2 regions of the Streptomyces sp. GL_148 genome follow, and region 2 is predicted to be linked to the other one. Evidence: riboswitches for the same ligand, from Rfam matches in the RefSeq annotation. Region 2 holds a riboswitch; the other holds the start of a gene.
What was found. A riboswitch is a leader RNA that binds a small molecule or an ion and turns the genes downstream of it on or off. The one in region 2 is predicted to bind glycine.
Positions count from the first base shown of each region.

Region 1: another riboswitch for glycine. It lies ahead of gcvT (glycine cleavage system aminomethyltransferase GcvT); the one in region 2 lies ahead of gcvP (aminomethyl-transferring glycine dehydrogenase).

Region 1 covers NZ_CM174396.1:6,112,083-6,127,809, reverse strand. Annotated here, with positions in the region: gene AC3IYI_RS28195 (thioesterase family protein) at 1-507, opposite strand, end outside; gene AC3IYI_RS28190 (trimeric intracellular cation channel family protein) at 604-1,212, opposite strand; gene AC3IYI_RS28185 (ABC transporter ATP-binding protein) at 1,642-2,736, opposite strand; gene AC3IYI_RS28180 (ABC transporter ATP-binding protein) at 2,742-3,818, opposite strand; gene AC3IYI_RS28175 (ABC transporter permease) at 3,866-4,867, opposite strand; gene AC3IYI_RS28170 (ABC transporter substrate-binding protein) at 5,051-6,766, opposite strand; gene AC3IYI_RS28165 (ABC transporter permease) at 6,861-7,853, opposite strand; gene AC3IYI_RS28160 (enhanced serine sensitivity protein SseB C-terminal domain-containing protein) at 8,330-9,070, opposite strand; gene AC3IYI_RS28155 (enhanced serine sensitivity protein SseB) at 9,138-9,848, opposite strand; gene AC3IYI_RS28150 (AAA family ATPase) at 9,935-10,621, opposite strand; glycine riboswitch at 10,848-10,953, shown strand; gene gcvT (glycine cleavage system aminomethyltransferase GcvT) at 11,138-12,253, shown strand; gene gcvH (glycine cleavage system protein GcvH) at 12,391-12,774, shown strand; gene glyA (serine hydroxymethyltransferase) at 12,790-14,046, shown strand; gene AC3IYI_RS28130 (APC family permease) at 14,212-15,727, shown strand, end outside.
Region 2 covers NZ_CM174396.1:1,349,762-1,365,488, forward strand. Annotated here, with positions in the region: gene gcvP (aminomethyl-transferring glycine dehydrogenase) at 1-1,846, opposite strand, end outside; glycine riboswitch at 2,045-2,143, opposite strand; gene AC3IYI_RS06170 (PRC-barrel domain-containing protein) at 2,263-2,628, shown strand; gene AC3IYI_RS06175 (DNA polymerase IV) at 3,247-5,175, opposite strand; gene AC3IYI_RS06180 (MerR family transcriptional regulator) at 5,348-6,004, opposite strand; gene AC3IYI_RS06185 (bifunctional nuclease family protein) at 6,185-6,658, opposite strand; gene ftsR (transcriptional regulator FtsR) at 6,766-7,539, opposite strand; gene AC3IYI_RS06195 (FHA domain-containing protein) at 7,559-8,098, opposite strand; gene AC3IYI_RS06200 (DUF881 domain-containing protein) at 8,582-9,517, opposite strand; gene AC3IYI_RS06205 (small basic family protein) at 9,514-9,846, opposite strand; gene AC3IYI_RS06210 (DUF881 domain-containing protein) at 9,843-10,745, opposite strand; gene AC3IYI_RS06215 (sugar phosphate nucleotidyltransferase) at 10,879-13,374, opposite strand; gene clsA (cardiolipin synthase ClsA) at 13,474-14,064, opposite strand; rRNA gene rrf (5S ribosomal RNA) at 14,204-14,321, opposite strand; rRNA gene AC3IYI_RS06230 (23S ribosomal RNA) at 14,396-15,727, opposite strand, start outside.

The DNA.
Region 1 (15,727 bases), 4.8 Mb from region 2:
CAGCCGGAGCCGGTCCACGATCGCCGAGCTGCCGGGGATCGGGGCCGGGCCGGCCTCGGGGCCGAGGCAGTCCTCGTAGGCGGGGATGACGGGCGGGAGGGCCGTGGTGTGGACGGAGTCCGGGAGCGCCGCGAGGTCCCCGTAGGAGGCCAGGACGCGGATCCGCTCGATCTCGGCGCCGCTCTCGTCGAACTGGAACAGGGAGGCCTGCCCGGTGGAGAGCGTGCGGCCGACCCGTACGACCTCGGTGCGGATCACGGCGGGGCCGGGGACCGACGCGGTCAGGTAGTGCGCGGAGACCGTGAGGGGGTCCGGGTGCGGCAGAGCCGACGACAGGGCGCGGCCGACGAGGGCCAGGAGGTAGCCGCCGTTGACGGCGGTGATGATCGTCCACCCGGCGGAGAGGTCCGCGTCGTACACCCCGGGCTCGCCCGCACGGGCGGTGACGGTGGTGTCGCGGTCGAACTCGCTGTCGCCGATGGAGGCCTTGGCAGCTGCGTGTGACATGGAACGACCGTACACCCGCCACCTACTAAGCGGTAGCTTTGCTTTGGGCGAGGCCTTGGGCGTGGCCGCGGGCAAGGCCGTGGGCGTGGCCCCGGGCTACGGCTCCTCCGCCACCGACGAGCGGCGGTTCCACGCGAGGGGCGCCCGCCAGTGGTAGCGGATGGCCAGCAGCCGCAGCACGAAGGTGGTGACGATCGCCAGGCCCGTCGTGATGCCGTTCAGGTTGTCGAAGCTGATGAAGAGCGCCACCATCGAGGCGCCGATGACGGCCGGCACGGCGTACATCTCGCGGTCGCGCAGCAGCGAGGGCACCTCGTTGACGAGGACGTCGCGCAGCACGCCCCCGCCGACGGCGGTCGCCAGGCCGAGCGCGGCGGACGCGGTGAGGCCGAGGCCGTACTCGTACGCCTTGGTCGTGCCCGTCACGCAGAACAGCCCGAGGCCGGCCGCGTCGAAGACGTTGATGGCGCGGTTGATCCGCTGGACCTCGGGGTGCAGGAAGAAGACGAACGCGGCGGCGATCAGCGGCGTGACGAAGAACCCGAGATCGCTGAAGGCGGCGGCGGGGGTGGCGCCGATGACGATGTCGCGGAACAGGCCGCCGCCGAGGGCGGTGACGAGCGCGAGGACGACGATGCCGAAGACGTCGAAGTTCTTGCGTACCGCGAGCAGGGCGCCGGCCGTGGCGAAGACGAAGATGCCCATGAGGTCCAGGGTGTGCTGGACTCCGGGCGGGAAGAGATCGTGGATCACGGCTTCATTCTGCCGGTCGCCCTGCGGCGGGCTGGAGCGGGTGGGGCGCGGCCCCGGCTCCGGCTCCGGCTCCGGCTCCGGCTCCGGCTCCGAGGGGGCGGTGGGCCCCGCCAGGTCGGGACCGCACCCCGTGGGGCCGCGGCGACCACACCCCGTGGGGCCGCGGACCGTGGCCGGGTGCGGCGGCGCCGTCAGGGGCTCCGCCCCCGAACCCCCGCGCCTCAAACGCCGGCGGGGCTGATTTTGCCCCGCCGGCGTCCATCAAACCGCCGGTGGGCTGATCTTGCCCCGCCGGCGTCCATCAAACCGCCGGTGGGCTGATCTTGCCCCGCCGGCGTCCATCAAACCGCCGGGAGGCTGATTCTGCCCCGCCGGCGCCAATCAGACCGTCGGGTTGGTAACCGCCTCCGCCGCACCCGGGAGGGCCGGGTCGCCCGGGGCCTGGTCGGGGGCGTTCTCCGGGTGGTGGCAGGCCACCTGGTGCCCGGTCTTCAGCGCGACCAGCGGGGGGTCCTGCGTGGCGCAGATCTGCGTCGCCTTCCAGCACCGCGTGTGGAACCGGCAGCCGCTCGGCGGTGAGATCGGCGAGGGCACATCGCCCTTGAGCAGGATGCGGCCGCTCTTCGCGCCGCGTCGGCGCGGGTCCGGGACCGGGACCGCCGACATGAGGGCCGTCGTGTACGGGTGCATCGGCGCCGTGTACAGCGACTTGTTGTCGGCCAGCTCGACGATCTTGCCCAGGTACATCACCGCGATGCGGTCCGAGACGTGCCGGATGACCGACAGGTCGTGCGCGATGATCACGTAGGTGAGGCCGAGCTCCTGCTGGAGGTCGTCCAGCAGGTTGACCACCTGGGCCTGGATCGACACGTCCAGGGCGGACACGGGCTCGTCCGCGACGACCAGCTTCGGCTTGAGGGCGAGGGCCCGGGCGATGCCGATGCGCTGGCGCTGGCCGCCGGAGAACTCGTGCGGGTAGCGGTTGTAGTGCTCCGGGTTCAGACCCACGAGGGAGAGGAGGCGCTGGACCTCCGCCTTGAGGCCGCCCTCGGGCTTGACGCCCTGGAGCTTGAACGGGGCGCTGATGATGGTGCCGACCGTGTGCCGCGGGTTCAGCGAGCCGTACGGGTCCTGGAAGATCATCTGCACGTCGCGGCGCAGCGGGCGCATGCCGGCCACGCTCAGGTGCGTGATGTCCTTGCCCTCGAACTCGACCTTTCCGCCGGTCGGTTCGAGCAGCCGGGTGATCAGCCGGCCCATGGTCGACTTGCCGCAGCCGGACTCTCCGACGATGCCGAGGGTCTCACCGCGCCGGACGTCGAAGTCGATGCCGTCGACGGCCTTGACGGCCCCGGACTGGCGGCGCAGCAGCCCCTTGGTGATCGGGAAGTGCTTGACCAGTCCGGTGACCCTCAGCAGCGGCTCCGGGGAGTCCACGGCCTGGGCGGGGACCGCGAGCGTGTCCGCCTTCTTCATATCGGTCACAGCTTCGGCGCAATCTCTTCGGTCCAGATCCGGTCCCGCTGCTCCGGGGACAGGTGACAGGCGGCCCAGTGCCGTCCGTCGCCCTCCTCGGACCCGCCGACCAGGGCCAGCTCGGGCCGCACGGTCCGGGTGACGTTGCCCTTGGGCAGGTCGGCGTACGGACAGCGCGGGTGGAAGGCGCATCCGCTCGGGATGTTGATGAGGCTGGGCGGCGAGCCCTTGACCGGGATGAGCCGGTCGGTCTGTTCGCGGTCGATGCGGGGCATCGAGCCGAGCAGACCCCAGGTGTAGGGGTGCCGGGGCTCGTAGAAGACCTTCTCGGCGCTGCCGCGCTCGACGCACCGGCCTCCGTACATCACGAGGATGTCGTCGGCCATTTCGGCGACCACTCCGAGGTCGTGCGTGATCATGATGACCGCGGAGCCGAACTCCTTCTGCAAGTCCCGGATGAGGTCCAGGATCTGCGCCTGGACGGTGACGTCCAGGGCGGTCGTCGGCTCGTCGGCGATGAGCAGCTCGGGGTTGTTGACCAGCGACATCGCGATCATCGCGCGCTGGCGCATTCCGCCGGAGAACTCGTGCGGGTACGAGTCCACGCGCTGCTGCGGCTCCGGGATGCCCACGCGGTCGAGCATCTCGATCGCCCGCCGGCGGGCGGTCTTCTTGTCGACGTCGTGGTGGGTCCGGTAGGCCTCGACGATCTGCTTGCCCACCGAGTAGTACGGGTGCATCGCGGAGAGCGGGTCCTGGAAGACCATCGCCATCTTGCGCCCGCGCAGGGTGCGGACGTGGTCCGCGTCCGCCTGGATCAGGTCCTCGCCGTCGAGCACGACCTCACCGGAGATCTGCGGCTGGTTGCGGACGTGGCCGGTGCGGTGCAGGCCCATGATGGCGAGCGAGGTGACCGACTTGCCGGAGCCGGACTCGCCGACGATGCCGAGGGTCTTGCCGCGTTCCAGGTCGAAGGAGAGTCCGTCGACGGACTTGACCAGACCGTCGTCGGTCGGGAAGTGCACCTTGAGGTCGCGTACCGAGAGGAAGGCCCGGTCCCGCACCCCTCCCTGTTCGGGCACGAAGGGAGGGGCGGACGCGAGGGCGGCGTCGGCGCTGTGGTTCTCGGTCACGTCAGCCTCACGCGCGGGTCGATGACGGCGTACAAAAGGTCCACGATCAGGTTGGCCAGCACCACGAAGAGCGCGGACAGCAGGGTGACGCCCATGATCACCGGGAGGTCGCCCGCGCCGATCGCGGCGACGGCGGCCGTTCCCAGACCCGGGAAGTTGAAGGTCGTCTCGGTGAGCACCGCGCCGCCGAGGAGTCCGCCGAGGTCGAGGCCGAACATCGTGACGACCGGGGTGAGGGTGGAGCGCAGGGCGTGCTTGCGGATGACCACGCCCTCCTTGAGCCCCTTGGCGCGGGCGGTGCGGATGTAGTCCTCGCCGAGCACTTCCAGCATCGTGGCGCGGGTGATGCGGGCGTAGGTGGCGGCGAAGAGGAAGGCCAGGGTCACCCAGGGCAGGATCATGGAGTTGAGCCATGCTCCCGGATCCTCGGTGATCGGTTTGTAGTTGGAGGGGTCCAGCCAGTGGAGGCCGTAGACCAAGATCGCGGGGGCCACCATGCCGGTGAAGAAGATCGGCAGGGACACACCGGCGAGCGCGCCGATCATGACGGTGCGGTCGACCACGGTGCGGCGCCTGAGCGCCGAGATCACACCGGTGGCCACACCCGCGATCACCCAGATCACGGCAGCGCCGAGAGCGAGCGAGAGGGTGACCGGCATGCGGTCGACCATGGTGTCCCAGACGGGCACCTCGGTCTTGAAGGAGTAGCCGAAGCACGGGGCCGCACAGTGAGTGATCCCTGTGCCGCCGTCGTAGTCCCGGCCGGTGAAGATGCCCTTCATGAAGATCAGGTACTGCTCGGAGATGGGCTTGTCGAAGCCCATCTTCACCCGGATGCCCGCCAGGGCGGTCGCGTTGGTCTCGCGTCCGGCGTACATGAGCGCCGGGTCGCTGCCGGTCAGCTTCGGGACCGCGAAGAAGATGCCGAAGGTGACCGCGGAGACCACCAGCAGCGTTGCGGCGACGTTGAAAAGTCGCCGTATGAGGTAGACGAGCACTGCAGTCGGCCGCTCGGGCCGGCGCCCGCCGCCCCTTGTGGGGACGGCGGCCGCCGCCTGCGGCCTTCACCTGCCCTTCGGACTAGCGCATGTGCGGTGAAGGCGAACCAGCTGTAACTGACGTGCCGCGGGCCCTGGGCCGCCCGGCGGGGCCGGGCGGCCTGGGTTCCTCGGCGGCTTCGACTACTTCATGACGCCGATGGTGGCAAGGTCGATCTTGCCCATCGAGTCGTTGAAGTAGACGTTGGTCAGGCGCGGGTTGTGGTAGACGAAGGCCTTGTCGAAGTTGATCGGCAGGTAGAGGGCCTTCTCCATGATCTTCTGGTTGATCTGGGTGTAGAACGGCGCGGCGGCGTCCGGGGTGGCAGCGGCGGCGGCGGTCTTGAACAGCCCGTTGATCTCCGGGTCGTTGATCATCGTGAAGTTGTTGTTGCCGTTCGGCAGGATGAACGTGCCGTCGACCAGCGGCTGCAGGAAGCCCGAGCCGGAGTTGTAGTCGGCGCCCCAGCCCATGACGATGATGCCGTAGCCCTTGGTCTTCACGTTCTCGGGCGAACCGATGACGGAAGAGGAGAGCTTGCCGTCGTACTGGTCGATCGTGGCCTTGATGCCGACCTTGTCGAGCGCGGCCTGCAGGGACTCGGCCGACTTGACCTCGGGGGCACGGTTGTTGCGGACCGCGATCGTGGTGGTGAAGCCGTCGGGCTTGCCACAGGCCTTGAGGGCTTCCTTGGCCTTCTCGATCTGCGGCTCGCCCTTGGTCAGGTTGTACGGGTCGTACTTCTTGTCGGCACCGGGGATGCCGGGCGGCAGCATGTTCGCGCCGAGGTCACCGCTGGTCGGGCCGCCGCGGGCGGTCTGCAGCGACTTGGGGTCGGCCGCGTAGATGACGGCCTTGCGGCACTCGACGTTGTCGAACGGAGCGACGGTCGTCGGGAAGGCGAAGTAGCGGATGTAGCCCGTGAACGGGTTGTCCGCGTTGGCCTTGAGCGCCTCGTCCTTGAGGACCTTGTTCTTGCCGGCCGCCTGCATGCCCGTGCCGTCGACCGCGAGGTCGATGTCACCGGAGAGCAGACGCGCGTCCATGTCGTCCGGGTTGGTCGTCACCGTGAAGGAGACCTTGTCCGGCAGGCCCGTGCGGATCGTGTCCGTCTTCGGGTCCCAGTTCTCGTTGCGGACGAACGTCGCGCCCTTGCTCGCCGTGAACTCCGACACCTTGTAAGGACCGGTGGAGACCGGCTTGTTGGTGTAGGTGGCGCCCTTGTCCTGGCCCGCGGGGACCGGGGAGGAGGAGGGCATGGCCAGCAGGTACTTGAAGTCGGAGTTGGCGCTCGCCAGGTTGAAGACGATCGTCTTCTCGTCCGGCGTCTGGACGGACTTCAGACCCATCTTGTCGGGGTCGGTGTCCTTGTACGGGCCGGGGTACTTCTGGCCCTGGTCGAGGATGTCGATCAGGTACGTGGGACCGCCGGACAGCACGTCCTGCGCGAAGACGCGCTCAATGCCGTACTTGAAGTCCTTCGAGGTGATCGGGGTACCGTCCTCGAACTTCACCCCGTCCTTGATCTTGACGGTGTACGTCTTGCCGTCGTTGCTCAGGACCGGCTCGCCCGCGGCGAGGTCCGGGACCAGCTTGGTGCCCGCGGCGCCCGGCTTGCTGTCGTACGCGAACAGCTGGCGGATGTAGAGGCGCTGCAGGTTCCAGACGAAGCCGTAGTAGGCGCGCGCCGGGTCGAGGTAGTCGACGTCCTGGGGGGACCAGAGCTTGAGCTCTCCGCCCTTGGTGGTCGACGGGTTAACGACACCGGTGGTCGCGGCGTTGAATGCGGCGGCGCCGGCGGCCGGCTTGCCCTCGGACGGGGTCTTGGCCTCGTCCTTGCTGCACGCCACGGCGGACATCGACAGGGCAGCGACCACCGCGGTGATCGCGAGCGCCTTCTTTCTGCGGATCACGTGGTTCAACCTCCATTGGTGGGTGAATCGATGAAGCGGTTCAGCTGCCCTTGGGGTCGAGTGCGTCGCGCAGCCCGTCCCCGAAGAGGTTGAACGCCAGGACGGTGATGAAGATGGCCATACCGGGCACGACCATGTACATCGGGTCGTCCTGGTAGATCGGGATGGCGTCGGAGAGCATCTTTCCCCAGGAGGCGGTGGGCGGCTTGACGCCGGCACCGAGGAAGCTGAGGGCCGCCTCCGTCAGGATGTTGGTCGGGATGATCAGCGTCGTGTAGACGAGGATCGGCGCGATCAAGTTCGGCAGGAGCTCCTTGATCAGGATGTAGCCGCGGCCGGCGCCGAGGCTGCGCGCGGCCTCGACGTACTCCCTCTCGCGCAGCGAGATCGTCTGGCCCCGCACGATGCGGCCGATGTAGGGCCAGCCGAAGAAGCCGATGACGATCACCAGGACGCCCATCCGGACGCCCGAACCCGTGAATCCCCACAGGGAGTTGGGAACTACGGAGACCAGCGAGATGGTGAACAGCAGCTGCGGGAAGGCCAGCAGCAGGTCCATGGTGCGGCTGATGACGCCGTCGACCCAGCCGCCGAGGAATCCGGCCAGGGCGCCCAGCAGGCTGCCGAGGACGACGGAGACGAAGGCGGCGAGGAAGGCGACGGTCAGGGAGATGCGGGCGCCGTAGACGATCCGGCTGAACACGTCGCGGCCGTTGGTCGGCTCCACGCCCAGCAGGAAGTCGGAGCTGATGCCGCCGTAGGACCCGAGCGGTGTGCCGAATTCCGGGTCGAGCAGATCCTCGTGGAATTCGTTGGGCGGGTGGCCCAGCAGGCTCACGATCAGCGGGGCGAAGACCGCCACGAGGATCAGGAGGATCACGATCACGCCGCCCGTCAGCGCGACCTTGTCGCGCTTGAGCCGCGTCCAGGCGATCCGACCGGGTGAGCGGCCTTCGATGGCCTTGGCGGGGACGTCGGCTACGGACACGGGTGCGGGTGTCTCCGCGCTCATGTCGTGCAGTGGTGCCGTCATCGTGGTGGGGACCCCTCTCGGCCGACGGGTGAGCCGGCCCATGCCCGCCGCTGTGGCGGCGTTGGTGCGGAGTGGCGCTCGGAATGCGAGGTGCTGCGGGTGCGTGCTGCGGAACAGGTAGTGCTGGTGGTGCGCATGGTGCTGTACGAAACAACAGGCGAAGTTCCTGTGACGGGCTCACCCTTGGAGGACTGACCCGCTCTTGGGTGGGGAGTCTTCATCGGGCGCTCGATCAGCCGCCAGACCCGCAGGTGAATGGATGCGCAACCGTGATCTGAGGGTCGGGTTCCCGTTATCCGGACTTCACTGTCGTCTCAGCGGAGCAAGACGTCCCGTTCGGTAGGGAATCGGACATGGCGCCCAACTCGGCCTACGAGCGTGCCTATTGGGCGTACATCAGCGTCGAAATCAGGACAACGCAAAGGCCGCGCGGAACGACTGTTCCGTGCGGCCTCGGGTGGCTGAATGCCGATGTCTCAGTAGGCGGGCGCCTGCCCCTCGCGGTCGTAGAAGGGCCTGGTCCGCGCCCGCAGCCACATCGCCACCGGGTCGTGTTCGTCCGCGAGCGCGACCGTGCAGACGGGCACCCCCTCGGGGACCGCGCCGACCGACTGGCGCATCATCTCGCGGACGGATTCCAGCGCGTGCGCGGAGGCGTCGTACAGGTCGAGCCCGACGGCGAGGTACGGGGACCCCAGCGCGGGCTGCACCCAGGCGCGGCGCAGCGAGCGGACGGCGGGCGTGCGGTGCGCGTGCTGCGTGAGCAGCCCGTAGAACTGCGGCAGCTCGATGGCGGGCTCGGACAGCCGCAGCGGGCCGGCCGGCATCCGGTCCAGCCCGGTGGCGATCCGGCGCAGGTCGGCCCAGGGAAGGCCGACGCCGCCGCCCTGGGCGTGCGGATTGAGCCACAGCCCCCAGCGGTCGGGGTAGAGGGCGCGGGCGATGTCCCGGCCGGTGACCACCTCGTACGTGCGGTTCCAGCCGCTGGCGGCCAGCTCCTGCGGGGAGGTCACGCAGGGCGCGTACCCGAGGCCGTCGACCTCCATGCCGCCGTACTGCGCCTCGGGGGAGCCGGGCTGCCCCTGCCACAGGAGCATCCACAGCCGTCCCTCGGCCAGGGCGTGCAGGAGGGACTCGTAGCTCTCGTAGCGCCCGGGAGTCACCTGGCGCAGCATGTGCTCGACCTGCCCGACCGCGGCCGTGCCTGACGCACTCACCCGGTACCCCTCTTCGTCTGTTCGTCCGCCCGTCGTCCACGCGTGTCGGCCACCAGCTTAAGCGTCACTACGGCAGGTAGAAGGGGCGTACGCGCGTGGTGATGAAGTCGACGACCGGGTCTTCCGCGGCGTCGAGCAGGATCAACTGCACCGGCCAGGGCGGTGGTACGCGGGTCAGGGCCCGGCCCAGCGCCTCCATCGGGGCGTTTCGCATCCCGGGCTCCCATCCCACCATTCGGACGCCGACGTAGAGCTCCGGCGAGCCGCCCTCGACGCTGGCGAGGCAGCGGTGCGCGGACGCGACGACTCCGGTCGCCCGGAACTCCTCCGCGGCGGCGGTCAGGAACTCGACCGGGTCCTCCTGCCAGTCGGGCTCGAACAGCCGGACCCGGCCGCCGGTGGCGGGGCCGTCGAGCGGGCCGCGGCCGGTGCGGCAGAGCTCCGCGACGGCGGGCGGGGGCAGGGGCACGCCGACGGATCCCTCGGGATTGACCGCGAGGCCGAGCTGCGGGGGCAGGCCTCGGGCGAAGTCCACGGCGGGGGCGACGGCGAAGTCCATGGCGGGTCCGACGCAGGCGCGGAACTGCTCCTCGGAGCTGTAGACGGGCACGTACGCGGCGCCTTCGATCTCCATGGTGGGCAGGCTCAGGCTGTTCACCCCGCCGGGCAGCGGGATCCACAGCCGGCTCCGCCCGAGGACCTCGACGATCCGCCCCCCGGCGTCCGCCTGTCCGAGCGCCGCCCCGAGCACCTGTTCCAGCTCGTTACCCGGCCACATGTACGTCTCCGCTCGCTTGCCCTTGGTCTCGACCCGAGATTAACGGGCGCCTGCGACACCGCGGCCGGGGCCCGCCCCCGCCGCCGCTAGAGGAAGCCGATCGACGTCAGCCGGGACGCCGCCGGGCGGTCCAGCAGGGTCACCGACGCGCAGCCGGCCGGCGGGCGGCCCGCCTCGGCCTCGCGCAGCAGCCGGGCCACCGCGCCCCGGTGCCGGGCGAAGGCGTACGCGGAGACGCCCCGGCCCCGCGCCGCCTGCCCGGCCCGCGCTTCCTCCGGGGTGGTGTCCAGCAGCACCAGGTGCAGCGCACGGCCGCGCCGCCGGGCGGCCGAGGCCAGCAGCGCCCGTACCCAACTCTGCGTGCCGCAGTCGTGGACAACGGCCGGGGCCCCGGAGCGGAGCACCCGCCACAGGCCCCAGTAGTGCGCGATCCGGACCGCCGGGCGGTACACCGCGTAGGGCAGGGCGGTCGGCATCCGGCGCTCCCACCGCTCGCGGGCGTCCTGGGAGTCGATGCCGCCGCCCTCCGCGGCCCGCTTGATCAGGGTGCTCTTGCCGCCGCCGGGCAGTCCGGAGACCACCACGACGTCCCCCGCGGCGAAGCGCAGCCGCCGCGGGCCCTCGGCCCCGCGCAGGTCCCGTACCGCTGCGGGCTCCCCCGCCGCTGCGCCCGCCGCGGGATCCCGTACGACGCCACGCTGGGACGGCACCCCGGCCACCGTGCCCTCGACGGTGCCGGTGCTCGTCGCCGCCAGTAGTCCGAATCTCCGCACAGTGTTCGCCTCCCCCGCGACGGGTCGCCTGGACCCTGTCCCCCTGAGTGTAAAGAGACGGTAATCCGGGGTCTCCGGTTCCGCTCCCGGTCCGCTCCGGTTTCCGCTCCGGTTTCCGCTCCGGTTCCGCCCCGGGTCGGCTCCCCGCGTGGACCCCCTCCCCCATTCGGCCGCACGTCGTGCAATGATGTGCGCCATCTGGACACCTAACTGCATACCGGCCGCTTGAATCCGCGCGGGAGAGTCCCGGGGTACGCCGCAAGGCGGTGCCCGGGCGCCGAAGGAGCAAGTACCTCCCTTGAATCTCTCAGGCCCCGTACCGCGTGGATGAGGCAGATCTGAAAAGCGAGCCGCGCCACCGCCCGTGAGGGCCCCGGCGACGGTTCCACCCAAGGTGCAAGTCGATGGCCTTCCCCTGGAAGCGGGGAACTCTCGGCGAACCTCTCAGGTTCCGATGACAGATGGGGAGGAACTCCTCCTCGTCATGTCATGCCCTGGGACCCGGGAGCCACACCCATGAGCACTGCCCCCCGCCTGACCGCCCTCGATGCGCTGCACCGTTCCCTCGGTGCCACCATGACCGATTTCGCGGGCTGGGACATGCCCCTGCGGTACGCCAGCGAGCGCGACGAGCACAACGCCGTCCGCACCAAGGCCGGTCTCTTCGACCTCTCCCACATGGGCGAGATCACCCTGACCGGCCCCGAGGCCGTCAAGGTCCTGGACTACGCGCTGGTCGGCAACATCTCCACCGTCGGCGTCGGCCGCGCCCGCTACACGCACATCTGCCGGGAAGACGGCGGCATCCTCGACGACCTGATCGTCTACCGCCTGGGCGAGACCGAGTACATGGTCGTCGCGAACGCCTCCAACGCCCAGGTCGTCCTGGACGCGATCACCGAGCGCGCCGCCGGCTTCGACGCCGAGGTCCGCGACGACCGCGACGCGTACGCGCTGCTCGCGGTGCAGGGTCCGGAGTCCCCCGGCATCCTCGCCTCCCTCACCGACGCCGACCTGGACGGGCTGAAGTACTACGCCGGCCTGCCCGGGACGGTCGCCGGGGTGCCCGCGCTGATCGCGCGTACCGGCTACACGGGCGAGGACGGCTTCGAGCTGTTCGTCGCCCCCGAGCACGCCGTGGAGCTGTGGCAGGCGCTGACCAAGGCGGGCGAGGGCGTCGGCCTGGTCCCGGCCGGCCTGTCCTGCCGCGACACCCTGCGCCTGGAAGCGGGCATGCCGCTGTACGGGCACGAGCTGACCACCTCCCTCACCCCGTTCGACGCGGGGCTGGGCCGGGTCGTGAAGTTCGAGAAGGAGGGCGACTTCGTGGGCCGCGCCGCTCTGGAGGCCGCCGCCGAGCGCGCCGCGACGAACCCGCCGCGCAAGCTGGTCGGCCTGATCGCCGAAGGCCGCCGCGTGCCGCGCGCCGGCTTCTCCGTGACCTTCGACGGCCAGGTCGTCGGCGAGGTCACCTCGGGCGCCCCGTCCCCGACGCTGGGCAAGCCGATCGCGATGGCCTACGTCGACGCGGCGCACGCCGCGCCCGGCACCTCCGGCGTCGGCGTGGACATTCGCGGTACGCATGAGGCGTACGAGGTCGTGGCCCTGCCGTTCTACAAGCGGCAGAAGTAACCCTCACCGCCGTTCCCGGGGAGCCCCGGGAAGCCCCGGCCGCCCGGGTCTCCCGTACGGCCGCTCCCCCGCGCCCCGTCTCGGTACGCAAGACACACCGTTCGTATCCACTCCCCCGCATCCAGGAGAATCAGGTCATGAGCAACCCCCAGCAGAAGCTGCGTTACACCAAGGAGCACGAGTGGCTGTCGGACGCCGAGGGCGGCGTCGCGACGGTCGGCATCACGGAGTTCGCGGCCAACGCGCTCGGTGACGTCGTCTACGCCCAGCTTCCCGAGGTCGGCGACACCGTGACCGAGGGTGAGACCTGTGGCGAGCTGGAGTCGACCAAGTCGGTCAGCGACCTGTACTCCCCCGTCTCCGGCGAGATCGTCGAGTTCAACCAGGACGTCGTCGACGACCCGGCGCTGGTGAACTCCGCTCCCTTCGAGGGCGGCTGGCTGTTCAAGGTGCGCATCTCCGAGGAGCCCAAGGACGTGCTCTCCTTCGGCGAGTACACCGCTCTCACCTCCGGCAACTGACCCCAGGGAACCCTGATGTCTGTACTGAACACTCCCCTCCACGAGCTCGACCCGGACGTCGCCGCGGCCGTCGACGCCGAGCTCGTGCGCCAGCAGTCCACCCTGGAAATGATCGCGTCGGAGAACTTCGCTCCGGTCGCCGTCATGGAGGCCCAGGGCTCGGTCCTGACCAACAAGTACGCCGAGGGCTACCCCGGCCGCCGCTACTACGGCGGCTGTGAGCACGTCGACGTGGTCGAGCAGATCGCGATCGACCGCATCAAGGCGCTCTTCGGCGCCGAGCACGCGAACGTCCAGCCGCACTCCGGTGCGCAGGCGAACGCGGCCGCGATGTTCGCGCTGATCAAGCCGGGCGACACGATCATGGGCCTGAACCTGGCCCACGGCGGTCACCTGACCCACGGCATGAAGATCAACTTCTCCGGCAAGCTCTACAACGTGGTCCCGTACCACGTCGACAAGACCGGCGAGGTCGACATGGCCGAGGTCGAGCGCCTCGCCAAGGAGTCCAAGCCGCAGCTGATCGTCGCGGGCTGGTCCGCCTACCCGCGCCAGCTCGACTTCGCCGCCTTCCGCCGCATCGCGGACGAGGTCGGCGCGTACCTGATGGTCGACATGGCGCACTTCGCCGGCCTGGTCGCCGCGGGTCTGCACCCGAACCCGGTGCCGCACGCCCACGTCGTGACCACCACCACGCACAAGACCCTCGGCGGTCCGCGCGGCGGTGTCATCCTGTCGACGCAGGAGCTGGCCAAGAAGATCAACTCCGCGGTCTTCCCGGGTCAGCAGGGCGGCCCGCTGGAGCACGTGATCGCGGCCAAGGCCGTCTCCTTCCTGGTCGCGGCCTCGCCCGAGTTCAAGGAGCGCCAGGAGCGCACCCTGGAGGGTGCGAAGATCCTCGCCGCCCGCCTGGTCCAGGACGACGTCAAGGCCGTGGGCGTGGACGTCCTCACCGGCGGCACCGACGTGCACCTGGTCCTGGTCGACCTGCGCAACTCCGAGCTGGACGGCCAGCAGGCCGAGGACCGCCTCCACGAGGTCGGCATCACGGTCAACCGCAACGCCATCCCGAACGACCCGCGGCCGCCGATGGTCACTTCGGGTCTGCGGATCGGTACGCCGGCGCTGGCCACCCGCGGTTTCGACGCCGAGGCCTTCACCGAGGTCGCCGAGATCATCGCGCAGGCGCTGAAGCCCGCCTACGACGCCGAGGACCTGAAGGCGCGCGTCTCGGCGCTCGCCGCGAAGTTCCCGCTGTACCCGACGCTCTAGGCACCGGCTTGGGAGGGCCCGGCCTTGTTGTGCACAGGGCCGGGCCCCTTTCATGACCAAAGCCCCAGGCGGATGCGACCTATTGCCGCTGATTCTTCCAATAAATGGCAAATAGGCTCCGAATAAGGAACGACCGCACCCCTGGCAGGACGGACAGCACACCTCATGGACATGAGCGCAGCGAACAAGAAGGGACTCAGTCTCTTCGCCCTGATCATGATCGGGCTCGGCTCGATCTTCGGATCGGGGTGGCTCTTCGGGGCGGGCCAGGCGGCCGCGGTCGCGGGACCGGCGGCGATCATCGCCTGGGTCATCGGTGCCGTCTTCATCGGCATGATCGCCATGTCCTACGCCGAGGTGGGCGCCGCCTACCCGCTGCCCGGCTCGATGGCCCGCTTCGGCACCATCTCGCACGGGCCGGTGCTGGGCTTCATCACCGGCTGGGCGGTCTGGATCGCCATCGCCGCACTGATCCCGATCGAGTCCATCGCCGGTACGCAGTACATGTCCTCCTGGAACTTCGGCTGGGCCAAGGGCCTGGTCGAGAACGGCGGCCTGACCACCTCCGGCATGGCGATGGCGCTGTTCCTGACCGTGGCGCTGTGGCTGGCCTGCTACTGGTCGGTCGCACTGCTCGCCAAGGCGAACAACCTGCTCACCCTGGTCAAGTTCGCCATCCCGGTGCTCGCCGTGATCGCCCTGATCGCCTCCGGCTTCCACACCGGCAACTTCACCGACCACGGCGGCTTCGCACCCAACGGCTGGTCCGCGGTCATGACCGCCGTCACCACCTCCGGCGTGGTCTTCGCCTTCAACGGCTTCCAGGCCGTCGTCAACCTCGGCGGCGCCGCCAAGAACCCCGGCCGCGCCATCCCGCTGGCCCTGGTAGGCGCGCTCTCCCTCGGCCTGGTCATCTACCTGGCCCTGCAGATCGCCTTCATCGGCGGTGTCCCGCCGGAGAAGCTGGCCGAGGCCGGCGGCTGGAGCGGCATCAACTTCTCCTCGCCGTTCGCCGACCTCGCCAAGATGCTGATGCTCCACTGGGTCGTCACGATGCTCCAGTTCGGCGCCTTCATCTCCCCGTCCGGCGCCAACATCGGCAACGTCGCCTCGGCCTCGTACATGGCGCAGAACCTCGCGGACACCGGCTTCTTCCCGAAGAAGATCCGCGAGGTCCACCCCAAGTACGGCACCGCGCGTCCCGCGATGTGGCTGAACCTCGGCTTCTCGGTCCTGCTGCTGGTCACCGTCGGCCACAGCTGGGAGGCCCTGGCCAGCGTCGTCTCCGCCGCGATGGTGGTCTCGTACCTGATCGGCCCCATCGCGGTCGGCGTCTTCCGCAAGACGAAGCCCGAGCTGCCGCGCCCCTTCCGCCTCCCGGCGGCCAAGGTCCTGTGCCCGGTCACCTTCGCCTTCGCCGCCTGCGCCCTGTACTGGTCCAAGTGGCCGGACACCGGCAAGGTGGTGCTGCTCACCCTGGTCGCCGCCCCGATCGCGGCCGTCGTGCTCAAGCGCAAGGGCGAGAAGAACCTGGCCAGGCAGTTCGCCCCGGCCTGGTGGATGATCGCCTTCCTGCTGTGGCTGGGCACGCTGTCGGCGCTCGGCAGCAAGGAATTCGGCGGCCACGGCCTCATCCCCGGCGGCGTGGACATCGCCCTCGTGGGCCTCTCGGCCCTGGGCT
Region 2 (15,727 bases):
CCATCACGGCGCTCGCGGCGTTGGTGCCGTGCGCGGAGGACGGGATGAGGCAGACGGTGCGCTGCTCGTTGCCGTTCGCCCGGTGGTAGGCGCGGACGGCCAGCAGGCCGGCGAGCTCACCCTGGGAGCCGGCGTTCGGCTGAATGGAGACCTTGTCGTAGCCGGTGACCTCGCAGAGACGTTCCTCCAGCTCGGTGATGAGCGTGAGGTACCCCTCGGCCTGCTCGACCGGGGCGAAGGGGTGCAACTGGCCGAACTCGGGCCAGGTGACCGACTCCATTTCGGTGGTCGCGTTGAGCTTCATGGTGCAGGAGCCCAGCGGGATCATGCCGCGGTCCAGCGCGTAGTCCTTGTCCGCGAGCTTGCGCAGGTAGCGCAGCATCGCGGTCTCGGAGCGGTGCTGGTGGAAGACCGGGTGGGTCAGGTACGCGTCCTGGCGCAGCAGCCCCTCGGGAAGCGCGTCGGCCGTGGCGGCGTCGAGCGCCTCCAGGTCGGCGGTGACCCCGAAGGCCGCCCACACCGCGTCGACGTCGGCGCGCAGGGTGGTCTCGTCGCAGGCGGCGGAGACCAGGTCGGCGTCGACCTGGTACAGGTTGACCCCGCCCTCGCGCGCCGCGGCCACGACCTCGGCGGCCCGGCCCGGGACCCGCGCCGTGATGGTGTCGAAGTAGGCGCCGTGCACGACCTCGACCCCGCCGGCCGTCAGACCGGCGGCGAGCAGGGCGGCGTAGCGGTGGGTGCGGCGGGCGATCGTCCGCAGCCCGTCCGGGCCGTGGTAGACGGCGTACATGCCGGCCATGACGGCGAGGAGCACCTGTGCGGTGCAGATGTTGCTGGTGGCCTTCTCGCGGCGGATGTGCTGCTCACGGGTCTGCAGCGCCAGACGGTAGGCCTTGTTGCCGTCCGCGTCCACGGAGACGCCGACGAGGCGGCCAGGCAGCGAGCGGGCGTGCTTGGCCTGGACGGCCATGTAGCCGGCGTGCGGTCCGCCGAAGCCCATCGGGACGCCGAAGCGCTGGGTGGTGCCGACCGCGATGTCCGCGCCCAGCTCACCCGGCGAGGTCAGCAGGGTCAGGGCGAGCAGGTCGGCGGAGACGGCGACGATGGCGCCGAGCGCGTGCGCCTGCTCGATGACCGGCTTGATCTCCCGTACGGCGCCCGAGGCACCGGGGTACTGGAGGAGCACACCATAAACGCCGCGCTCGGCGATCTCGGCGGGAATCCCGTCCGACAGGTCCGCGACCACGACCTCGATGCCGATCGGCTCGGCACGGGTCTCGATCACCGCGATGGTCTGCGGCAGCGCGTCGGCGTCGACGAGGAAGACGTTGCCCTTGGCCTTGCCCACGCGGCGGGCCAGGGTCATCGCCTCGGCGGCCGCCGTGCCCTCGTCGAGCAGGGAGGCGCCGGAGGTCGGCAGGCCGGTCAGCTCGGCGACGACGGTCTGGAAGTTCAGCAGGGCCTCGAGGCGGCCCTGGGAGATCTCCGGCTGGTACGGCGTGTACGCCGTGTACCAGGCCGGGTTCTCCATGACGTTGCGCAGGATCACCGGCGGCGTGAAGGTGCCGTAGTAACCCAGGCCGATCATCGACGACAGGACCTGGTTGCGGTCGGCGAGCTGACGCAGCTCGGCGAGCACCTCGGCCTCGGTCCGCGCCTCGGGCAGGTTCAGCGCGGCGGTGGTCTTGATCACATCCGGCACCGCGGCGGCGGTGAGCTCGTCGAGGGAGCCGTAGCCCACCTGAGCGAGCATCTTCGCCTGCGCCTCGGCATCCGGGCCGATGTGGCGCTGCTCGAAGGGGATGCCTCGCTCCAGCTGGGAGAGCGAAATGCGGTTGGCGGTCATGTACGGAGGCCTCCTGGTCGTACGACCTGCGAGGGGCACCACGGCGCGGGCACCCGGACGGCCTCCCCCTCTGTCATCACAACCTGAGAGCTTCACCGGGCCGCGTGGGGATCGCCCACGAGATCCGGCTTTCACCGTCGGTGAGGAGAGGGACCGGCACTGCGCGCCCGGTACCCACACCTGCTTTCCAGAGTGGCCTCACCACGTGCGGTACGTATGCCTGAGAGATTCCGGGGAGGATTTGCTCCTTCGGCGCCTCCGTCTCACTCACTCGGAGGACTCTCCCGCACAGGGTCAACAGCCGTCACCCAGCCTACCAGCGAGGATCTGGTCACCTCCCTCGAGTGGCCCCCTCTCCCGAAATGCACTTTTGTAGTCATTACGGAGGAGTTGCGCCCAAGTGGAGGGACCGGACCGTGCAGACCGACATCGATCCCCGCAGCCTGATCGGCCGCAAGGCGTTCGACCGCAATGGCACCAAGATCGGCACCGTCGACGAGGTCTACCTCGACGACGCCACGGGCGTCCCGGAATGGGCCGCCGTACGCACCGGACTCTTCAGCCGGGACGCCTTCGTCCCGCTGGAGCCCAGCGAGATGGTGGGCGACACCCTGCGCGTGCCCTTCGAACGCTCCCTCATCAAGGACGCCCCCGACTTCGGCGTCGGCCGCCACCTCTCCCCCGAACAGGAGCTGCAGCTCTACCACCACTACGGCCTGGACCTGGCCCTCCCGTCGGACTTCCAGCACGACTTCGGCCACCAAACCCCCGACACCCCCTGACCCCACCACCCCCACACCCGCTGCCCCCCAACGAACCGGGGCAGCGGGCTCCCCACGGGCACACCCTCAAACAATCCCCCCCACGCCCCCTCCCCCCACCCACGCCCGCCAACGGACACCGCACACCAGGCGCCAGACGGCGTACGCCCAGGCGGCAGGCAGGGTGCACCAGAGGCAGCGGCAACTGACACCCGCCAGCGGGAACGGTGCAGCGGCGGCCGACACCTGGCAACGGCGGCAGCAGGCGCCAAGCCCAGACACCGGGCAGCGGCAGCGGGCAGCGAGCAGCGGGCAGCGGGCAGCGGGCAAGCAGCTCCGGGCAACGGCAGCGGCAGCGGCAGCGGCAGCGGCAGCGGCAAGCAGCTCCGGGCAACGGCAGCGCGCAGCGGTAGCGGGCAGTGGGCAGCAGGCACCTACCAGCGGTTAGCTGATACTCAGCGCCTCACACTGCGCAGCCGGCATCCAGCAGCGTGCATGCGGCACCCGGTGGCACCGCGTGGACCGGCCGCAGGCATCAAGTACGTGCCCGCCGCCACGGACCCCGGCAGCACACGGCTCCCCAGGCGCACCCCGGAATCCGGGCGCCCAGGCGCGGCGAAACGACATGACCTCGCAGACTCACGTCGAAGCCGTGGAAGCCGTCGAGCCCCCGACCCCCACGGCCCGTTCCCCGACCAGCGGCATCGGATCGGACGGCTCCAGCTCGGGGTCGTCCACCAGGAACGTTCGCACCCGGCCCGGCTCTGATCCGGGCTGCTCGAACCGTACGGTCACCCGCCCGACCCCGCTGCCCTGAACCCACCCGGGCCCGTACACCGCATGCCGCACATCGCTCCCGGCCGGCCACCGCCGCTCAACCACACCTCCCACGCCCCCCGCACCCCCGAGCCCCTGCCCAGCGCCCTGAGCCTGCTGGGCACCCAGCACGTGCCCAGCAACCCCACCCTGACCCCGCTGATCGCCCTGACCGGGCCCAGCGCTCTCCTGCTGCCCTGACCCTGCCGCCTGGCCCTGCTCGGCGGCCTGCTCCTGCACAGCTGCCTGGCCCTGCCCCACGCTCTCCCTCGGCCCCGCCCCAGCACCCTGCCCCGGCCCAACGCTCACACGCCGCCCCTCCCCAGGCCCCTGGCCCAGCCCCTGGCCCGGGCCCGGCTGAGCGGCCTGGCTCTCCCCGAAACGCTCCCCCTGCCCCGGCCCTACGGCCTCAGCCTGCCCATGGCCCTGCCCGGCGAGCTCGCCAGGCCCCGCCCCGGCGGCGGAGGCCCGCTCCTGGCCCTGCCCGGCACCCTCGCCCGGCCCAGGCCCCGCAACCTCCCCCAGGGTCAGACCCGGGGGCTCCTGCCCCCCATCAGCGCCGGCCGCCGGCCGCCCCGCACCCCCGCCGGACGGCGAAGCCCCCTCGGCAAGATCCGCACCCGCGGCAACGGCACCCTCCCCGTCCCCGGCGGCGGCCACGCCCGCCCCCGCAGCCATCGCATCGGCGAACGCGAAGAGGTCCTCCTGCGTGTAGTCCGCCAGCCCCGTCACACCCACCCCCAGCAGCCGCACCCCGCCCGTGGTGTCCACGGCCTCCAGCAGCCGCGCCGCCGCCTCCCGCACCACCGAGGCGTCGTCCGTGGGCCCCCGCAGGGTCTCCGAACGGGTCAGCGTGGAAAAGTCGTACCGCCGCACCTTGAGCACGATGGTCCGCCCCGAGTGCCCCGAGCCGCGCAGCCGCTCCACGCACCGGTCCGCGAGCCGCTGCACCTCGTTGCGGATCCGTACCCGGTCGTGCAGGTCCACGTCGAAGGTGTCCTCCACCGACACCGACTTCGCATCGCGCTCGGCGACCACCGGCCGCTCGTCCACACCCAGCGCCATCCGGTAGAGCCCGACCCCGTGCGAGCGCCCCACCATCCGGACCAGTTCGTCCTCGCCGGCCGCCGCCAGCTCCCCCACCGTGGTGATCCCGGCCCGCCGCAAGTGCTCCCCGGTGGCCGGCCCCACCCCGGGCAGGGTCCGTACCGACATGGGTGCGAGGTGCGCCCGCTCCGTGCCGACCTCGATCAGCAGCAGCCCGGCCGGCTTGGCCTCCTCGGAGGCGACCTTGGCCAGCATCTTGGACCCCGCGAGCCCCACCGACCCGCTCAGCCCGGTCGCGGCGGCGATGTCGGCCCTGAGCCGCTCACCAACGGCCCGCGCGGCCTCCGCGTCGAAGGCGACGCCTCCCGCCTCGAGGTCCACGAAGGCCTCGTCCAGGCTCAGCGGCTCCACGAGGGGAGAGAGCTCCCGGAGCATCCCCATGACCGTGTCGCTGACCGCGCGGTACAGGCTGAAGCGCGGAATCAGGCACGCGCCGTTCGGGCAGAGCCGCCGCGCCTGGGCCATCGGCATGGCCGAATGCACGCCGAACCGCCTGGCCTCGTAGGAGGCGGTCGCGACGACCCCGCGCGGCCCGAGACCACCGACGATGACGGCCTTGCCGCGCAGGCTCGGCTTCGACGCCTGCTCCACGGATGCGTAGAAGGCGTCCATGTCCAGGTGCAGGATGGTCGGCGCGGCTCTCACAGCTCCGATGCTGCCCTACGCCACTGACAATCGGCCCGAACCCGAGCCAGGCGAGCCGGGGCGGCCCGCCAGGACCGCGCTCGACCAAACGCGCGCGACCAGGACGGCCCGGCCGGGACCGGACGGACCACCGGCCCGTCCCCACCCCACACCCGGCCCCGCACCCGGCGCCTCAGACGGCCCGGTTCCTCCGGGCGGCCAGCTCATCGGCCGGGTTGTGCCCGACCACCGTCTCGCCCGTGTCCACGCGCTCCCCGTGCAGCTGCGACAGCGCGTTCTCGACATCGCGCCAGACCACGCCCACGGCGATGCCGAAGACTCCCTGGCCGCCCTGGAGCAGGCTGACGACCTGATCGGGCGAGGTGCACTCGTAGACGGTGGCGCCGTCGCTCATCAGCGTCATCCGCTCCAGGTCCGAGAAGCCCCGGTCGCGCAGATGCTGCACGGCGGTGCGGATGTTCTGCAGCGCCACCCCGGTGTCCAGGAAGCGCTTCACGATCTTGAGGACGACCACGTCCCGGAAGCTGTAGAGGCGCTGGGTCCCCGACCCGTAAGCCGGACGCACCGTGGGCTCCACCAGCCCGGTGCGCGCCCAGTAGTCGAGCTGCCGGTACGTGATGCCGGCCGCGGCACACGCCGTCGGCCCTCGGTATCCGACCTGCTCGGGTGCGGACTCGCCGCCCTGGGGCCCCACCGGCCCCACCGAACCGACCGGCGCGGGCTCCGGCTGACGGCGCGCGGAGTTCACCGCACCACCGTGCAGCGGGTACGGCCCACCGTCACTCCGTGCGGGGATGCCCCCGGTCATACCGTCGCCCGTGACTCTCACGCCGACCCTCCGTCCTTGACCTGCCATCTCGAAGGTAGGCAGTCACCAGGGGTGCGTCAACGATCGCCACACTCGGCACGCCGAGTGATAATCACCCTGAGAGTGGTTTCCCGTACCCCATTGCGGGGAAAGGCTACTCGAATGGGCTGAAATATCCGGGAGGACGGCGCGACCCGCGCCTCACTGCGGGCCGGTACCGAAGTCCTCTGGCGAAATCTGGTCGAGGAACTCGCGGAACTTCTCCACCTCGTCCTCCTGCTCGTCCGGGATCGCGATTCCGGCGTCGTCGAGCACGCCGTCGCTGCCGTAGATCGGCGTCCCGGTCCGCAGGGCGAGCGCTATGGCGTCGGAGGGCCTCGCGCTCACCTCGACTCCGCTAGCGAAGACGAGCTCCGCGTAAAAAACGCCCTCCCGCAGATCCGTGATCCGGACTTCGGTGAGCTCCTCGCCGATCGCCTCCAGCACGTCCTTGAAAAGGTCGTGTGTCAGCGGCCGGGCAGGGGCCATGCCCTGCTGCGCGAAGGCAATGGCGGTCGCCTCCCCTGGTCCGATCCAGATGGGGAGGTACCGGTCGCCTCCCACTTCACGCAGGAGCACGATCGGTTGGTTCGAGGGCATTTCCACCCGGACACCCACAACGTCGAGCTCGTTCACACAGCAACCCTAGGACCTGCCCGGCAGGTTTGGGTAGTCGGGCTCCCCCAAGCCTGCCCCGAAGCCCCTGCGAAGACACCCGAAGTCGGCCCGAAAACCCCTCCGGATCAGTGCAGCCGCACCCCGAGAGCAGTCTGTACGAGGGCCTCGTGCAGCCGTACGGAGAGCCCCGCGAGCTCCTTCATGGTGGCCTCGGCATGGGCCCTGGTCTGCGGATTGCGGTGCCGGCGCAGCGGCGAGACGACCTGCTCCACCAGACCGGCCTCCCGGTCCGCGGCGGCCTTCATCGCCCGCAGGTGACGCGGCTCCAGACCGAATCGGCCGAGATCGGCCACCAGACGGGCCACGGTGACGGCCTCGGCGTCGAAGCCGCCGCCGGGCGCCTCCGCGATGAGCCCGTAGGACTCCCACTCCACGAGCTGGACCTCGTCCACCTCCGCGGCGGCGATCAGCTCGGCCCGGCCCACCCGGGCCACGGTCGGCCGCTCCCGGCCCACCTCGCCGTAAAGGGCGACGGGGCTCGTGGGGTCGACGGACTCCCCGTGCGCCGTGGGCGACGGGATGCGGATCTGCTCACCCCGCGCGAGCGCGTCGAGCTGCTCGCGGATGACCTTCAACGGAAGGTAGTGGTCACGCTGGAGCCGCAGGACGTGGGCGAGGCGCTCCACGTCGTCGGTGCTGAACTTGCGATATCCGGAAGGTGTGCGCCGGGGCTCGACGAGCCCCTCCGCCTCCAGGAAACGGATCTTCGAGATCGTGACTTCGGGGAACTCGTCACGCAGCATCGTGAGCACCGTGCCGATGCTCACCAGCCGCACGCCCGAGGAGGCGGTACCGGCGGTGCCGCTCTTGGCGGCACCGCCTGCCGGGATACGCAGCATGGGACCTTCCCTTGAAGGGTCAGTGCCCCCGCAGGCTCGCGTAGAAGACCAGCCGGTACTTGCCGATCTGCACCTCGTCGCCGTTGTGCAGGGCGACGGAGTCGATCGGTTCACGGTTCACGTACGTGCCGTTGAGGCTGCCGACGTCGGAGACGGTGAAACCGTCGTGGCTCCTGCGGAACTCGACATGGCGCCGGGAGACGGTGACGTCGTCCAGGAAGATGTCGCTCTGCGGGTGCCGGCCGGCCGTCGTCAGCTCACCGTCCAAGAGGAACCGGCTGCCGGAGTTCGGGCCGCGCCGCACGATCAGCAGAGCGGAACCCGGCGGCAGCGCTTCCACCGCGGCCTGGGCCTCGGGGGACAGCGAGGACGACACGTGCGTCTGTCCCGACACCTCGGCCTCGTAGGCCTCGAGGCCCGAGATCGAGATGGTGGACGTGGTCTCCGAGGCACGCTCCGGCGTCAGACCCGCCCGCAGCGGCGCCCCGCAGTTGGAGCAGAACCGGCTCGCCGCATCGCTGCGGTGCCCGCACCTGCTGCAAATCTGCTCGGCCGACATGGACGGCTCCTCGCGCCGCGGCTGCCCCGCGGAGGCATTGGTGGCATACGGGTCGGAGGCAAACCCTCCACCCGTACTTGAGGTTGATGGTTCACCGAAACCTATGCGTCCGGTACCGGCAGGGTCAACAGCCGACGCGCCGTGCGCGCCCGAAATGTCACCCGCCCCGGCGACCTCGTCGCGGAAGAGCGGCCGGTCGCCCTGCCCTTCCACGTCTCCATGCCCCGCGCGGTGCCTGGCCGCACCGCTTTCCTCGCGGTTCTTCTTGCCGAACAACTTCTCAAACAACTTCACGGGCGATTCCCCTTGACCGAAACAGACCCGCCCGTGGGGCAGGACGAACTCCGAATGCAACACCTGCCGACCCGGACACACTTACAACGTCCGTAACCATCAGACAGTTTCCACCACGCACCGCGACTTCAGCGCGTCGACCCCCCGCAGGCATTGACCCGCGTGAGCCCGTCTCCCGCATCTCGCGCATCACGACGATGACGACCGAGCGTAGTCAGGCTGCTTCGCAGCCCGCAAGGCATCCACGACGATCTTCGCCGGACGTGTGACGCTGACGACCGCCTGCTCCTTCTCCAGCGACTGGACGACGCCACCGGGAATGTTGAGCGCCGGCTCCAGGTCCTGCGGCTTGCCGATCACCTTGAACTCGTAGGGCTGTGTGATCTTCTTACCGTCGATCGCGACCCCGTCCTCCTCGTCCGAGAAGTACGAGTCCGCCACGATCCGCACCCCGTTGATCTGGATGGCCTCGGCCCCGGCGGCCCGCAGCTCCTGGAGGGTGTCCAGCAGCTTGTCCGACAGCACCTGACCCTTGGGGTCCGTGATCTTCAGCACGATGCCCGGCCCCTGCGCCGCCACCGTACCGGCCAGGATCCCGAGTTGGCGTTCCTTCTCCACGGTCTGCTTCCGGGCCTCCTCGGCCTGGTTGGAGCTGCTCTCCAGCTCCCGGCGCTGGTCATCGAGCGTCTGCTTCTCGTCCTCGAGCCGCTTGGTCCGCCCGTCCAGCTCGTCGAGGATCCGTACGAGGTCCTCCTGACGGGCGCCGCGCAGCGCGCTGGAGTCGCTGTTCGACCGTACCTGGATGGCCAGGCCGAGCCCCAGGACGAACAGCAGCACCGCGACGATCAGTTGGGCACGGCTCACCCGCGGCGGCCACAGCCCGGCCGCCAGCCGCTGCCGACCGGTCTGCTCGGGCCCGGTCTCCTCGGGCCCCGTCGGCGCGTACCCGGTCGGCGCGTGCACGCTCGACGCGTCTTCGGTCTCCTCCCGGCCCCGCTCCGCCCCGGGCTCGGGCGCGCGGCCCACGGGCCCTGCCGACGGCTCCAGCGGAGGCTGTGCCTTCGGCCGCTGCGCCGCGGCCCCGGGCTCCTCGGGCGGGGTGTCGTTCGTGCTCATCGGCCTCACGCCCGGAAAACGTGCCGGCGGATGGCCGCGGCGTTGGAGAAGATGCGGATGCCGAGGACGACGACCACACCCGTGGACAGCTGAGAGCCGACCCCCAGCTTGTCGCCGAGGAAGACGATCAGCGCCGCCACGACCACGTTCGACAGGAACGACACCACGAAGACCTTGTCCACGAAGATGCCGTCCAGCATCGCGCGCAAGCCTCCGAACACCGCGTCCAGCGCCGCGACCACGGCGATCGGCAGATAAGGCTCCATCACGGCCGGCACTTCGGGCCGGACGAGAAGTCCGACCACCACTCCGACCACGAGGCCCAGTACCGCGATCACGATGCACCCTTCTGCTGCTCTGCTGCTGTAGCCGTACGTACGGTCAGGCTCGACGCGGCCGGAAGGCGCATCTCGGCCTCGGACGACAAGGAGTAGCGGATGCCGTAGTTCTCCTGCAGCACGTGCAGGTACTGGCCGTCCGCGGAGTCCTGGAAGGCGGTCCCGAGGCGCTTCTTGTCGCCGATCGCCAGCACTTCGTACGGCGGCACCAGCGGCCTGTTGTCGACCAGTATCGCGTCACCCGCGGCCCGGATCGCCGAGAGGGACGTCAGCCGCTGCCCGTTGATCGAGATCGCTTCCGCCCCCGACTGCCACAGCCCGTTGACGATCTTCTGCATGTCGCGGTCGCGGAGCCGCCCGGTGTCCGAGAATCCGGCGCTCTCGCGGGGCTGCGAACCGTCTCCGGTCGTCGAGCCCTTCGCGTCGTCCACCGTGAGCTTGATCCCGGGCCCGTGCACCTCGGTGGCCCCGGACAGCAGCGCCACCAGCTGGCCCTGCTCCCCGCCGTGCTGCTTGAGGGCCTCGCGCTGCCGGCCGGCGACGCTGTCCCGCAGCCGCTCGATGTCCCGCTCCAGACCGTCCGCGTGCGCATCGGCCCGCTCGACCCGGTCGATGAGTTCGTGACGCTCCTTCGCCAGCACCGGCGCGGTCGCCCGCGCCTGCGCGGCGCCCAGGGTGACGACCATGGCGGCGAGCACGAGCCCGGCGGCGAGACCCAGTTTGGCCTTCAGGGTCCGCGGCAGGCCGGACGTGCCCTCGGCCTCGCGCCGGGCCGAAGCCTCCGCGTAGCCCTCGTCGAGGGAGTGGTCCATCACGTGCGTCAGCAGCGACATGGAAGCGTCCGGCCGCGCCGGAGGCGGCGAACTGCGGTTGTGGGGCGGCTGCGACATGCCGCACATCGTCGCATGTCGGCGCCGCTCCCACCGAATGCGGACGCCCGGTGGACCGGACGGGACCTTCGCCCCACCCGCTCCACCGGACTTCCGGCCCTACGCCGCTGCGTTGCGGACTACGCCGTCCCGCGCGGGGCGCTCAGTGCCCGGCGCCGTCCACCACCGCTGCCCAGCCGTCCAGCAGCGCCTGCGCGGACGCGTCGTCGGGTCCCTCGGCCCACAAGTGGGTGACCGCCTCCGCCGGGTCCGGCAGCACCAGGGCCCACCGCCCGTCGGCCTCCACGACCCGCACCCCGTCGGTGGTGTCCACCTGCCGGTCCCCGGCCGCCTCCACGACCCGCCGCATGACGAGTCCCTTCACCGCCCACGGCGTCGGCACGTCCCGCTTGAGCACGTGCGCCCGCGGGATCCGGGCGTCGATCTGGCTCAGCGTGAGCTGCGTCCGCGCCACCAGCCCGATCAGCTGCACGAAGGCGGCCGATCCGTCGAAGACGCTGCTGAACTCGGGAACGATGAATCCGCCCCGCCCGTCACCACCGAAGATGGTGTTCTCCGCCCGGCCCACCCGCGTCAGATCGTCGGGCGAGGTCGTCGTCCACTCCACCTGGGTCCCGTGGTACGCCGCCACTTGCTCGGCGATCCGCGTCGTGGTCACCGGCAGCGCCACCTTGCCGCTGCGCTTCTCGGCGGCCACCAGGTCGAGCAGCACCAGCAGCGCCCGGTCGTCCTCGATGATCCGGCCGCGCTCGTCCACCAGGGAGATCCGCTCGCCCACCGGGTCGAACCGCACTCCGAAGGCGGCCCGTGAGGACGCCACGATCTCCCCGAGCCGCACCAGGCCCGCCCGGCGGGATTCGGCCGTCTCCGTGGGCCGGGACTCGTCGAGCCCCGGATTGACCGTGAGGGCGTCCACTCCGAGGCGGCCCAGCAGGCTGGGCAGCACCAGGCCTGCGCTGCCGTTGGAGGCGTCCACGACCACCTTGAGCCCGGAGTCGGCGACCCCGGTGGTGTCCACGCGCCGCAGCAGCGAACCGGTGTAGGCGTCGAAGACGCTTCCCGGGAACTGCAGGTCGCCGATCTCGCCGGGGAACGCCCGCCGGTACTCCTGGCGCGCGTAGACCCGGTCGAGCTTGCGCTGCTGCTGGAGGGAGAGGTCCGCCCCCCGCTCGTCGAGGAACATGATGTCGACCGAGTCGGGCACTCCCGGCGAGGTCCGCAGCACGATCCCACCGGCGCTGCCGCGTGCGGTCTGCTGCCGCGCCACGGGCAGCGGTACGTTCTCCAGGTCCCGGACGTTGATGGCGCTGGCCTGGAGCGCCGAGATCACGGCCCGCTTGAGCGCTCTCGCGCCGCGGGAGTGGTCGCGGGCCGTGGTGACCGTGGCCCCCTTCTTCAGGGTCGTCGCATAGGCACCGGCCAGCCGGACCACCAGCTCCGGGGTGATCTCCACGTTCAGGATTCCGGTGACCCCGCGCGCGCCGAACAGATGTGCCTGCCCCCGGGACTCCCAGATGACCGAGGTGTTGACGAAGGCGCCCGCCTCGATCGTCTTGAAGGGGTAGACCCGGACGTTCCCCTGGATGATCGATTCCTCGCCGACGAGGCACTCGTCGCCGATGACGGCCCCGTCCTCGATCCGGGCGGCCCGCATGATGTCGGTGTTCTTGCCGATGACACAGCCGCGGAGGTTGCTGTGCGGCCCGATGTACACGTTGTCGTGCACGACGGCCTTGTGCAGGAACGCACCGCTCTTCACGACGACGTTGGATCCGACGACGGTGTGCTCGCGGATCTCCACTCCGGCCTCGACCTTGGCGTAGTCCCCGATGTACAGCGGTCCGCGCAGCACCGCGTCCGGGCTCACCTCGGCCCCTTCGGCGATCCACACGCCCGGGGAGATCTCGAAGCCGTCCATGTCGACCTGGACCTTGCCCTCGAGTACGTCGGCCTGGGCCTTGACGTAGCTCTCATGGGTGCCGACGTCCTCCCAGTAGCCCTCGGCGACGTAGCCGTAGATGGGCCGGCCTTCCTTCATCAGCTGTGGGAAGACGTCACCGGACCAGTCCACCGAGACGTCCGCGTCCACGTAGTCGAAGATCTCCGGCTCCATGACGTAGATGCCGGTGTTGATGGTGTCCGAGAACACCTGGCCCCAGGTCGGCTTCTCCAGGAAGCGCTCGACCTTGCCTTCCTCGTCCACGATGGTGATGCCGAATTCCAGCGGGTTCGGCACCCGGGTGAGGCACACCGTGACGAGCCCGCCCTTCTCCTTGTGGAAACGGATCAGGTCGGTCAGGTCGAAGTCGGTCAGCGCGTCGCCGGAGATGACGAGGAACGTGTCGTCCTTCAGAGCCTCCTCGGCGTTCTTCACGCTGCCGGCGGTACCGAGTGGCTTCTCTTCGTTGGCATAGGTGAGCTCCATACCGAGCTCCTCGCCGTCACCGAAATAGTTCCTGACGAGTGACGCCAGGAACTGCACGGTGACCACGGTCTCGCTGAGCCCATGCCGCTTGAGCAGCCTGAGCACGTGCTCCATGATCGGCCGGTTCGCCACCGGCAGGAGCGGCTTGGGCATGCTTGAGGTCATGGGACGAAGCCGAGTGCCTTCGCCACCGGCCATCACGACGGCCTTCATGTCGGAAGAGTCCTCCTTGAGAGACGGCGTATCGCCGACCTCACCCGTCCCGGACGGTGACTGGACCACTCCCCCGCGTCAGTCAGGCGCCGAGCGAGCTCAATCGGCCGTGGCGTCCGCCTTCACGAGCCGGCGGACTTGCACCACGTAAAGGACTCCTGCCCACCAATAGAGCGTTGTACCCCATCCGGCGAACGCCCATCCGAAAACTGACCCCGTCCAGGCCAACCAGCCCGACCAGGTGCTCACCAGGAGGAAGGGGAACGCGTACATCAGGTTGAAGGTCGCGGCCTTGCCGAGGAAGTTGACCTGGGGCGGCGGATAGCCGTGCCGGCGCAGGATCCAGACCATGACCAGCAGCATCAGCTCACGCGCGAGCAGCGCCCCGGTGAGCCACAGCGGCAGAATCTCGCGGTACGTGAGACCGAACAGGGTGGACAGGATGTACAGCCGGTCCGCGGCGGGATCCAGTAGCCGGCCGAGGCTGCTGATCTGATTCCAGCGCCGTGCCAGCTTCCCGTCGAGGTAGTCGCTGATCCCGCTGAGCATGAGGACGGCAAGAGCCCAGCCGTCGTGCTCGGCCAGGATCAGCCACAGGAACAGGGGCACGCCTGCGAGGCGCGCCATGCTCAGGATGTTCGGAATGGTGAAAATTCGGTCAGTCTGAACCCGAGTCTCCTGGACCTCCACCCGGGGGCCTCCACTGTGACTGTAGAAATATCGAACGGTGCCCCCTGACCCTACAGGAGCCCGTGCACCGGTCCGTAAACGCAGAAAAGCCCCGCACCGAACCCTATAAGGGTTGGTGCGGGGCTTTCCCACAATGATTGTTCGGCGGCGTCCTACTCTCCCACAGGGTCCCCCCTGCAGTACCATCGGCGCTGAAAGGCTTAGCTTCCGGGTTCGGAATGTAAACCGGGCGTTTCCCTAACGCTATGACCACCGAAACACTATGAAGTTAACCAAACCGGATATGACACAGTTCGTTGCTTCAGAACTAACACAGTGGACGCGAGCAACTGAGGACAAGCCCTCGGCCTATTAGTACCAGTCAGCTCCACCCGTTACCGGGCTTCCACATCTGGCCTATCAACCCAGTCGTCTACTGGGAGCCTTACCCTCTCAAGGAGGTGGGAATACTCATCTTGAAGCAGGCTTCCCGCTTAGATGCTTTCAGCGGTTATCCCTCCCGAACGTAGCCAACCAGCCATGCCCTTGGCAGGACAACTGGCACACCAGAGGTTCGTCCGTCCCGGTCCTCTCGTACTAGGGACAGCCCTTCTCAATATTCCTACGCGCACAGCGGATAGGGACCGAACTGTCTCACGACGTTCTAAACCCAGCTCGCGTACCGCTTTAATGGGCGAACAGCCCAACCCTTGGGACCGACTCCAGCCCCAGGATGCGACGAGCCGACATCGAGGTGCCAAACCATCCCGTCGATATGGACTCTTGGGGAAGATCAGCCTGTTATCCCCGGGGTACCTTTTATCCGTTGAGCGACGGCGCTTCCACAAGCCACCGCCGGATCACTAGTCCCGACTTTCGTCCCTGCTCGACCCGTCGGTCTCACAGTCAAGCTCCCTTGTGCACTTACACTCAACACCTGATTGCCAACCAGGCTGAGGGAACCTTTGGGCGCCTCCGTTACTTTTTGGGAGGCAACCGCCCCAGTTAAACTACCCATCAGACACTGTCCCTGATCCGGATCACGGACCGAGGTTAGACATCCAGCACGACCAGAGTGGTATTTCAACGACGACTCCACAACCACTGGCGTGGCCGCTTCAAAGTCTCCCACCTATCCTACACAAGCCGAACCGAACACCAATATCAAACTATAGTAAAGGTCCCGGGGTCTTTCCGTCCTGCTGCGCGAAACGAGCATCTTTACTCGTAGTGCAATTTCACCGGGCCTATGGTTGAGACAGTCGAGAAGTCGTTACGCCATTCGTGCAGGTCGGAACTTACCCGACAAGGAATTTCGCTACCTTAGGATGGTTATAGTTACCACCGCCGTTTACTGGCGCTTAAGTTCTCAGCTTCGCCACACCGAAATGTGACTAACCGGTCCCCTTAACGTTCCAGCACCGGGCAGGCGTCAGTCCGTATACATCGCCTTACGGCTTCGCACGGACCTGTGTTTTTAGTAAACAGTCGCTTCTCGCTGGTCTCTGCGGCCACCCCCAGCTCACGGAGTAAATCCGATCACCAGTGATGGCCCCCCTTCTCCCGAAGTTACGGGGGCATTTTGCCGAGTTCCTTAACCATAGTTCACCCGAACGCCTCGGTATTCTCTACCTGACCACCTGAGTCGGTTTAGGGTACGGGCCGCCATGAAACTCGCTAGAGG